DNA from 2 places in the Bradyrhizobium sp. USDA 241 genome. Region 1 is predicted to be linked to the other one. Evidence: predicted binding sites of a transcription regulator. Region 1 holds the regulator's gene; the other holds the start of a gene.
What was found. The regulator HrcA, encoded in region 1, represses chaperone genes, less so after heat shock. The targets are predictions, from matches to a motif close to GTTAGCACTCNCNNNNNGNGAGTGCTAAC.

Region 1 (4,861 bases):
GGCCAGATAGCCCACGAGACGCATGTCGAAGTCTTCGCCGCCGAGGAAGGTGTCGCCGTTGGTCGACTTCACCTCGAACACGCCGTCGCCGATTTCGAGAATGGAGATATCGAAGGTGCCGCCGCCGAGGTCGTACACGGCGATGGTGCCGGCCTTGGTCTTGTCGAGGCCGTAGGCGAGCGCGGCCGCGGTCGGCTCGTTGATGATGCGCAGCACTTCAAGGCCCGCAATCTTGCCGGCGTCCTTGGTCGCCTGGCGCTGGGCGTCGTTGAAGTAGGCGGGAACGGTGATGACGGCCTGATCGACCTTCTGACCGAGATGGGCTTCCGCGGTCTCCTTCATCTTCTGCAAGATGAACGCCGAGACCTGCGAGGGCGAGTAGGTCTGGCCGTCAGCCTCGACCCAGGCGTCGCCGTTGGAGGCCTTCACGATCTTGTACGGGACGAGCTTCTTGTCCTTCTCGACCATCGGGTCGTCGTAGCGGCGGCCGATGAGGCGCTTCACTGCGAAGAACGTGCGCTCGGGATTGGTGACGGCCTGGCGCTTGGCCGGCTGGCCGACGAGGCGCTCGCCGTCATCCGTGACGGCGACGATCGAAGGCGTCGTCCGCATGCCTTCGGAATTCTCGATGACTTTCGCGTTCTTGCCATCCATCACGGCGACGCACGAATTTGTGGTGCCGAGGTCGATCCCAATGACCTTTCCCATGGTCCTGATACCCTTCTTTTTGCGGCAGGTTGGCTGGGCCCAGAAGGCACCCGAACCGAAACCCCCTAAGATCAAACATCCGCGATATTGCGATGATTGAGGCTCATATAGGAGGGGGGGAGGGGCCCGCAAGGACCGAAGCTACGTTTCTGCCGCGAAAACATTGGGTTTTGAAAGAAGATGTCTGGGCCCCACCGCCCTTGCGGGTGTGGAATTATTAACAGGTTCGGGCCTCGGCAAACCCCCGCCACCCGCAACAGGCCCTGCCCTGTTGCGGCAAGGCCAAACCCGCTAAAAGGCGAACCGGCCGGACAGCCGGCGCAGCTGCTTCGCGCGACAAAGCGGCCCGGCGGCCGACCATCGAACGGCCTCAATGTGAACCAATCAGAGTGCCCATGAAGCTGATCCGCCCCCTCGCCGCGCTAGCCCTCCTCGCCGTAACAGTGTTTCCGGCCCTCGCCGCCGACGCCGTTTTCCCACCTGGCTTGCGCCTCGGCATGGTGCCGTTGATCGGCCTCAGCACGGCCAAGACCTTTCCGGGCTTCGAGAGCGAGGATGGCAGCGTCAAGGTGCTGGTGACCGAGCTGCCGCCGGCGGCCTATGGCGAGGTCGTGAGCGCCTTCAATTCCAATCCCGCCGGGACCAATGGCGTCACGCAGGACAAGATCGAGACCCCCGCGGGGCTCGCCTATTTCACCACCGAAAGCGGCAAGGCCGGCGATACCCCGGTGAAGCGCTATTCGATGATCGTGCCCGGCGCCGGCTTCTCCGGCTATGTCGCGGTGCAGATCCCGGAGAATGCGACCAAGATCTACACGGATGAAGCGGTGCGGCAGATGTTTGCGAGCACCGTCACCCGCAGGCAGGTCTCGGCTGAAGAGCAGATCGCGCTGATGCCGTTCAAGATCACCGATCTCGCCAACTTCAAGGACATCCGAACGCTCGCGCCGGGCAGCAGCATCATCCTCGCCGACGGCGATGAGAGCACGGGTTACGAGTCGAAGCCGTTCATGATTCTCGGCGTGATCGGCGCCACCCCGCAGCAGGCCGACGACCGCGCCCGCTTCGCCCAGGAGGCGGCGCTCCAGATTCCCGGCGTGCGCGAGTCGCGCATCACCATGTCCGAGCCGATTCGCATCAACGGCCAGCAGGGTTTCGAGACCCGGATCGACGGCGTCAGCGGCAAGGACAAGATCCCTGTGACCGTGGTGCAGTGGATCCGCTTCTCGACCGGCGGCGCATCATTGCGCATCATCGCCAGCGCCCCGCGCGACCAGTGGCTGCCCGCCTTCACCCGCTTCCGCGCCGTCCGCGACGGCATCCAGCCGAAGGGATAGCTGCATCCGCAAGCGAGATGCGCTCCCTCCCTCGCTTGCGGGGGCTGGGAGAGCGCTGTCTCACCAGCGAAGACTCTCTCAGAGGAGAGCCTCAACCGGCCGCTTGCGCACCATGAGGTTCGATCAGTTCGGCGCGCCGTTCGATTCATTGTTGTTGGCGGCGGGGGCTGCCTTCGCACCGCCCTTGGCGACACCGACCAGCGCGGGGCGCAGCACGCGCTCGCCGATGGTATAGCCGGCCTGCACGACCTGCACCACGGTGCCTGACGGCACCGACGCATCGGGCACCTCGAACATCGCCTGCTGGAAGTTCGGGTCGAACTTCTGGCCCTGCGGATCGAACTTCTTCACGCCGTGCTTTTCCAGCGCATTGAGCAGTGAGCGCTCGGTGAGCTCGACGCCCTCGATCAGCGAGGTCAGGCCGGGATCGGCCGCGGCACGCGCTTCGGCCGGAACGGCATCGAGCGCGCGCTGAAGATTGTCGGCGATATCGAGCACGTCGCGGGCAAAGCCGGTGATGCCGTAGAGGCGGGCGTCGGCGACCTCCTTGGTGGTACGCTTGCGCAGATTCTCCATCTCGGCCAGCGTCCGCAGCATGCGGTCGCGCGCCTCGGCGGCTTCCTTCTGCAACGTCTCGACCGAGCCGGGCTCGGGATCGTCAGGCATGATGTAGGGCTTTGACACCACGGGCTCGGGCGTCGGCGCGGTCGTGTCTTCGGGTTGCCGGTCTCGATCGGTCATCGGCTCTAATCTCGAACTCGTTTCCAGGGGTTGTTGGCCCGGATATCGTGCCTAAGCTCACGAAAATCAAGCGTCCGTGATCGGAGGAGGCGCCGGTCAGCCCCCCAAGAGGCGGCTGACGATGCGGGCGGCGTAGTCCACGGTCGTGATCACGCGGGCATAATTCAGCCGCGTCGGGCCGATCACGCCGAGAACGCCGACGATGTGGCCGGCGGCATCCCGATAGGGCGAGATGATGGTGGAGGACCCCGACAGCGAGAACAGCTTGTTCTCGCTGCCGATGAAGATGCGCACACCCTCCGCCGTCTCGGCACGACCGAGCAGGTCGATCACGCCGCGCTTGGTCTCGAGGTCGTCGAACAACAGGCGAACGCGCTCCAGATCCTCCAGCGCATGCAGATCTTCGAGCAGATTGGCATGGCCGCGCACGATCAGCTGGCGGTCCTCGTTCTCGCCGCCGGACCAGCTGGCGATGCCGGCCGAGATCACCTTCTGCGTCAGCTGATCGAGCTCTGCACGGGCCTCTCCAAGTGCCGTCTCGAGCTCGAGCCGCGCCTCGGCCAGGGTGCGGCCGCGGATCCGCGCATTGAGGAAATTGCCGGCCTCGGTGAGCGCCGAGGAGGGAACTCCAGGCGGCAGCGCCAGCACGCGGTTTTCCACCTGGCCGTCCTCGCCGACGAGGATGACCAGCGCTTTCTCGGGTTCCAGGCGGACGAATTCGATGTGCTTCAGCCGCGCATTGGACTTTGGCGTCAACACGACGGCGGCGGCCCGGGTGAGGCCGGAGAGCCGCATCAAGGCCTGGTCCAGCGCCGCCTCGACCGACTGCGCCTCGCCGACCGAGGAGAGCTGGCTCTGGATCGACTGCCGCTCGGCCTCGTTGAGGTCGCCGACCTGCATCAGGGCATCGACGAAGAAGCGCAGGCCGAGTTCCGTCGGCAACCGCCCGGCGGAGGTGTGCGGGGCATAGATCAGGCCGAGTTGTTCCAGATCCGCCATGACGTTACGGACCGAGGCCGGCGACAGCGGCATGGCGATCAGGCGGGAAATGTTGCGCGAGCCGACAGGCTCGCCGGTCGCGAGGTAGCTTTCGACAATTTGACGAAAGATGTCGCGGGAACGCTCGTTGAGCTGGGCAAGGCCTGCGCGCGGCGCGATCAGATGGATCGGATCGTGATGGGCCACAGACGGTAACTCCTCTCAGATACTTGTAATTTGTCTATCCCGGACGCTTCTGACAAGCGTGGCGTTTGCGGCCGCGAAATCAGGGGGTGAAAAAGCCTTGCCGCCCATCCCCGCCGCACCTACAAGCACCGCGAGCAGCCTTTTCCCGTGAGTTTTGGAGGATTTCCCATGCGGCCAAGCCGCCGTGCGCCCGACGAATTGCGCCCCGTGACGCTGGAGCGCGGCGTGGTGAAATATGCGGAAGGTTCGTGCCTGGTGAAATTCGGCGACACCCATGTGCTGGTCACCGCCACGCTGGAGGACCGCCTGCCGCCGTGGCTGAAGGGCCAGGGCCGCGGCTGGGTCACCGCCGAATACGGCATGCTGCCGCGCGCGACCTCGGAACGGACCCGCCGCGAGGCCTCCGCCGGCAAGCAGAGCGGCCGCACCGTCGAGATCCAGCGCCTGATCGGCCGCTCGCTCCGCACCATCATCAATCTCGAAGCGCTTGGCGAGCGCCAGATCACGGTCGATTGCGACGTGCTCCAGGCCGACGGCGGCACGCGCACGGCCTCGATCACGGGCGCCTGGGTCGCACTCGCCGATTGCGTCAACTGGATGAAGGCGCGCAACATGGTCAAGGCCAACGTGCTGCGCGACAACGTCGCCGCGATCTCCTGCGGCATCTACAACGGCACGCCGGTGCTCGACCTCGACTACGCTGAGGATTCCGAGGCCGAGACCGATGCCAATTTCGTCATGACCGGCGATGGCCGCATCATCGAGGTGCAGGGCACCGCGGAACGCGAGCCGTTCACCGAAGCCGAGCTGCTGGCGCTGATGGCGTTGGCCCGCAAGGGCGTCGCGCGTCTGGTGGACTTGCAGAAACTGGCTGTGGCGTAGTCAATAGG
Region 2 (4,861 bases), on a different contig from region 1:
GCGTCATCAACGCGATCCTTGCGCTCCTTCACCTCGACCTCGGTCGCGCCGCCGACGCGGATCACCGCGACGCCGCCCGCGAGCTTGGCGAGACGCTCCTGGAGCTTCTCACGGTCGTAGTCCGAGGTGGTCTCCTCGATCTGCGCCTTGATCTGGGCCACGCGCGCCTCGATGTCGGCCTTCTTGCCGGCGCCGTTGACGATCGTGGTGTTCTCCTTGTCGATCATCACCTTCTTGGCGCGACCGAGCATGTTGAGCGTGACGTTCTCGAGCTTGATGCCGAGATCTTCCGAGATCGCCTGGCCACCGGTCAGGATCGCGATGTCCTGCAGCATGGCCTTGCGGCGATCGCCGAAGCCCGGAGCCTTGACGGCCGCGACCTTCAGGCCGCCACGCAGGCGGTTGACGACGAGGGTCGCGAGAGCTTCGCCTTCGACGTCCTCGGCGACGATGACCAGCGGCTTGCCGGTCTGCACCACGGCCTCGAGCAGCGGCAGCAGCTCGTTCAGCGAGGAGAGCTTCTTCTCGTTGATGAGGATGTAGGCGTCGTCCATCTCAACGCGCATCTTGTCGGCGTTGGTGACGAAGTAGGGCGAGATGTAGCCGCGGTCGAACTGCATGCCCTCGACGACGTCGAGCTCGGTCTCGAGCGACTTGGCTTCCTCGACGGTGATGACACCCTCGTTGCCGACCTTCTTCATGGCGTCGGAGAGGAACTTGCCGATCTCCTGGTCGCCGTTGGCCGAGATGGTGCCGACCTGGGCGATCTCGTCGTTCGAGGTGACCTTCTTGGAGTTCTTCTGGAGGTCCGCAACGACCGCCTCGACAGCGAGGTCGATGCCGCGCTTGAGGTCCATCGGGTTCATGCCGGCGGCGACCGACTTGGCGCCTTCGCGCACGATCGCCTGGGCCAGCACGGTTGCGGTGGTGGTGCCGTCGCCGGCCGCGTCAGCGGACTTGGAGGCGACTTCGCGCACCATCTGGGCGCCCATGTTCTCGAACTTGTCCTCGAGCTCGATCTCCTTGGCGACGGTGACGCCGTCCTTGGTGATGCGGGGAGCGCCGAACGACTTGTCGAGCACGACGTTGCGGCCCTTCGGGCCGAGCGTCACCTTCACCGCGTTGGCGAGAATGTCGACGCCGCGCAGCATCTTGTCGCGCGCATCGACCGAGAATTTGACTTCTTTGGCTGCCATCTGGAATTTTCCTTGGAATGGTTTGACTGGAGGGAGAGGGGGCTCTTAGGCCGCCTTCTTCTTGGACTCGCTGACCTCGAGAACGCCCATCACGTCGCTCTCCTTCATGATCAGCAGGTCCTGGCCGTCGATCTTGACCTCGGTGCCGGACCACTTGCCGAACAGCACGCGGTCGCCGACCTTCAGGTCGATCGGGATCAGCTTGCCGGACTCGTCGCGGCCACCCGGGCCAACGGCGACGACTTCGCCCTGGGAGGGCTTTTCCTTGGCAGTGTCGGGAATGATGATGCCGCCAGCGGTCTTCTCTTCTGCGTCGATGCGCTTGACCACGACGCGGTCGTGAAGCGGACGGAATTTCATGCAGTCCTCCTAAGCAATTGCACGTGTTGAGGATTTGAGATTGTTAGCAGTCGTTGCCCGCGAGTGCTAGCACAGGCGAAGCTGAGATAAGCCAGGAATTTTGCGGGGGCAAGGCCTTCTAGCAGAAAAATTAGCACCCGAAAGCGCGGACTGCCAGAATCTCTTTGCCATCGTTAACCGACGCCGGACCCGTATTAGCACGGAGGTGTATCTGCTGCTAACGCATTGAATTTCAACAGCTTGTTAAACTTTTGGGCTTGAGATGAGTTGTCAGTTTGCGTCACATTTCTCTCATGTGAGCGCGTCGTTTCCGGGTGGCTCCCGGGGCACCGATCAAGCCACCCCCCGAATGCGCTCCTGCAAAGGAGGTTTGGCATGGGACTGCGGAGTGGGGGCGTTTCCGAGGATTTCCGGAAACAGATGCTGGGCTACGGACTGACGACGGCGCAAATTCTCTATCGGATGCCGGATCATCCGTCGCTGCTCCAGACCTACGTCTGGCAGAACTACGACATGTTTCCGAAATTTCCGGCGCTGAAGGATTTCCTGGCGTTCTGGCAGGAAAAGCTCGACGGCCCCCTGCATTCGGTCACGGTGGCGCATTCCAAGCTGATCAAGCCGGCCGAGCTGCGCGCCGTGGATGGCGTGTTCCGGCTGCATTGAGCGCGAGATCAGGCGCCGCTGCTGCAGTAGCGTTTCCACATCGCGCGATAGGCGTCGTCCACTGCTCGCGCATATGAGATGGGGTTGCCGGCGGCCGCAGCGTTGATCTGTGCGGGCAGTTCGCGGCGCAATCGATCGAGATCGCCGATCCGCGCCGCGCGGCCGACTGCGATCTCGACATATGCCTCATCGCTGTCTGCGACCCAGTCCGGCAAGCCGAGCGCGGAGAGGATGGCGCCGGCGGCACGGCTGGGCAGACTGCTCCCGAGCTTCGCCACCACGGGCACGCCCATCTGCAGGGCTTCCAACGTGCTGACGCCGCCGTTCTGTGGGAACGGGTCGAGCGCAATGTCGACGCGATTGAACGATGCCAGATGTTCGCTCCGCAAGGTGGCTCCGAGCAGATCGACGCGTTCGGCCGGCAATCGACAAGCCGCAAATCGCGCCAGCAGCTTGTCGCGGACCAGTTGATCGTCCAGCGCAACATCCTTGATCAGCAGTCGCGCCCCCGGGACCCGGTCGAGAATCCTGGACCAGACTTCCGCGGCCTCGTCCGAAATCTTGCTGATGCGGTTGAAGACACCGAATGTGACGAAGCCGTTCGAGAGAGCAGGCGCCTGCGCCCGCGCAATCCCGGCCGGCAGCGGCGCCAGCGTCACGAAGCATGGCAGGTCGACAACGGTCTCCGCAAACAAATGCCGAACCGCGGCAGGAATCGCGACCGGATCCGAGAACAGATAGTCGATCGTCGGCAGCCCGGTGCCGGTGCCGTGGCCCCAGCCGTGCACCTGGATCGGTGCCGGCTTGCGCGCAAACACGCCGAGGCGGTTTCCTCTGGTGTGGCCGGACAGGTCGATCAGAATATCGACGCGATCGGTGCGAATCTGAGCGGCGAGGCGATCGTCGGTCCATTGCGAGGCGTCACGCCAGCGGTCGGCGATTCCCTGAAATTCGCTCGTTGTCGCATCCGCTTTCGACGAGCAGGAGTAGCACACGATCTCGAACTGCGCGCGGTCATGGTGTTGCAGCACGGGCTCGAAGATGAACGCAGCCGAATGCGCGTTGAAATCCGACGAGACATAGCCAAGCACCAGACGCCGATCCGGATCGCGGCTGTTGTCGTGGGGTGCCGCCGCCACCTCTGAAGCGATCTTCGCGCCGATCCGCTCCCACCAGACTTGCCGCGCTTGCTGATGCTGTTCGACGCTGGCGTCCGCCACGAAATCGAGCGTGAATATCTTGCTGGAGATCGCGCTCTGGAGGTCAGGCCGGATGTCGAGAGCTCGGTCGAAGCTGGCGAGGGCTTCGCCGACCCGGCCCAACCCCGCGAAACAAAGGCCCAACACAAGGTGGGCTTGGTCGGAATCGGGAGCGATCGCGAGAGCCCTCTCGCAATCGGACAATGCTTCGGCAATTCGCTGCGTCTGGAGCAGGACATTGGCGCGCCAGAGCCATCCGTTCACGTCGTCGGGTGCCAGGGCGATTGCCCGATTGCAGTCCGCCATGGCCTCGTCAAATCGCTGAAGCTCCCGCAATGCGACGGCGCGGTTCGCCAGCGCCGCGGCATAGTCGGGCTTGATCGAGAGCGCGCGGTTCAGGCTTGCAAGAGCTTCGTCATAGTTGCGCAGGCGGCAGAGCGCAGAGCCCCGGCCGTTGTGGGCTTCGGCGAGGTTGCCGTCCATTGTGAGCGCCCGATCGTAGCTATCGAGCGCTTCGAGGTGCAGATCAAGCGCCGCGCTTGCGTTGCCGAGATTGGACAGGGCCAGGGCGTAGTTGGGCTTTAAGGCGAGTGCCTTTCGATAGCTTGCTCGGGCCTCATCGTGGCGTTTCAGCCCGTTGAGCGCGACGCCCAGGCCCATGTGAGCTTCGGCAGATCGCGGATCCACGGCGACCGCCCGGCTCAGTAGAATTTCAGCCTGCTGATAGTTCTTGGCATCGGACTCCAGAATGCCGAGCATATGCAGCGCGATGAATTGATTGGGCGCGATCTGCAGGAGTTGTCGATAGGTCACACGTGCCTCGGACAGGAGTCCCTTCTTGTGCAACTCGAGTGCGCGCTGGAGCAATGGCAGCACTTCGGCCTTTTGCCGTTTCTGAAGCCGGGCATTCTGAAATGCACGCTGACCGACGCTGCTGCCCATGAATCAATTCCCCCAGATCTCCCGGCGAGATTAATTCAGCGAGAGAATGAATACGAGACGATGGCCGCTCGCCACGACAGCTTGGGACAAGCTACGACCGGTTGGGTTCGTCGAGCTCATTGCACCAAGCCCCGCAATTGCCGCCCCGCCCAAGACTGGGTAATCTGCCCTTCGGGTCGGCCCCGTCAGGCGGACGCGGCTCGGATCAGGGAGGCAGACAATGGCCAAGCAAAAGGCATCAAGGCCCGCAACGAAGACCGCGGTGAAGAAGCGGAGCGGCGTCAAGGCAGCGGCGCGATCCCCGGCGCGCGCGGCGGTGAAGGCGAAGGCGCGCACCGTCGCTCCGAAGAAGCCCGTGCGGCCGAAGCAGCGTATCGCCGTCAGCCATCACCGCGAGGAAGACTTCAAGGCCGACGGCCTGCGTGCCTATGCCAGCTACCGCGATCTCGGCATCGCCGACGCGACCCATGGCCTCGCGCAGGCACATGTGATCCGCTTGCA

Region 2: groES (co-chaperone GroES) is a predicted target of HrcA. The motif match lies at 1,599-1,627, and genes of this name have one in related genera.

The regions. Positions count from the first base shown of each region.
Region 1 covers NZ_JBMGPZ010000004.1:1,234,446-1,239,306, forward strand. The annotation lists gene dnaK (molecular chaperone DnaK) at 1-708, opposite strand, end outside; gene ABIF91_RS15630 (hypothetical protein) at 1,104-2,045, shown strand; gene grpE (nucleotide exchange factor GrpE) at 2,169-2,786, opposite strand; gene hrcA (heat-inducible transcriptional repressor HrcA) at 2,883-3,971, opposite strand; gene rph (ribonuclease PH) at 4,140-4,853, shown strand.
Region 2 covers NZ_JBMGPZ010000005.1:4,093,656-4,098,516, reverse strand. The annotation lists gene groL (chaperonin GroEL) at 1-1,196, opposite strand, end outside; gene groES (co-chaperone GroES) at 1,242-1,556, opposite strand; gene ABIF91_RS41675 (usg protein) at 1,932-2,219, shown strand; gene ABIF91_RS41670 (tetratricopeptide repeat protein) at 2,228-4,360, opposite strand; gene ABIF91_RS41665 (cupin domain-containing protein) at 4,581-4,861, shown strand, end outside.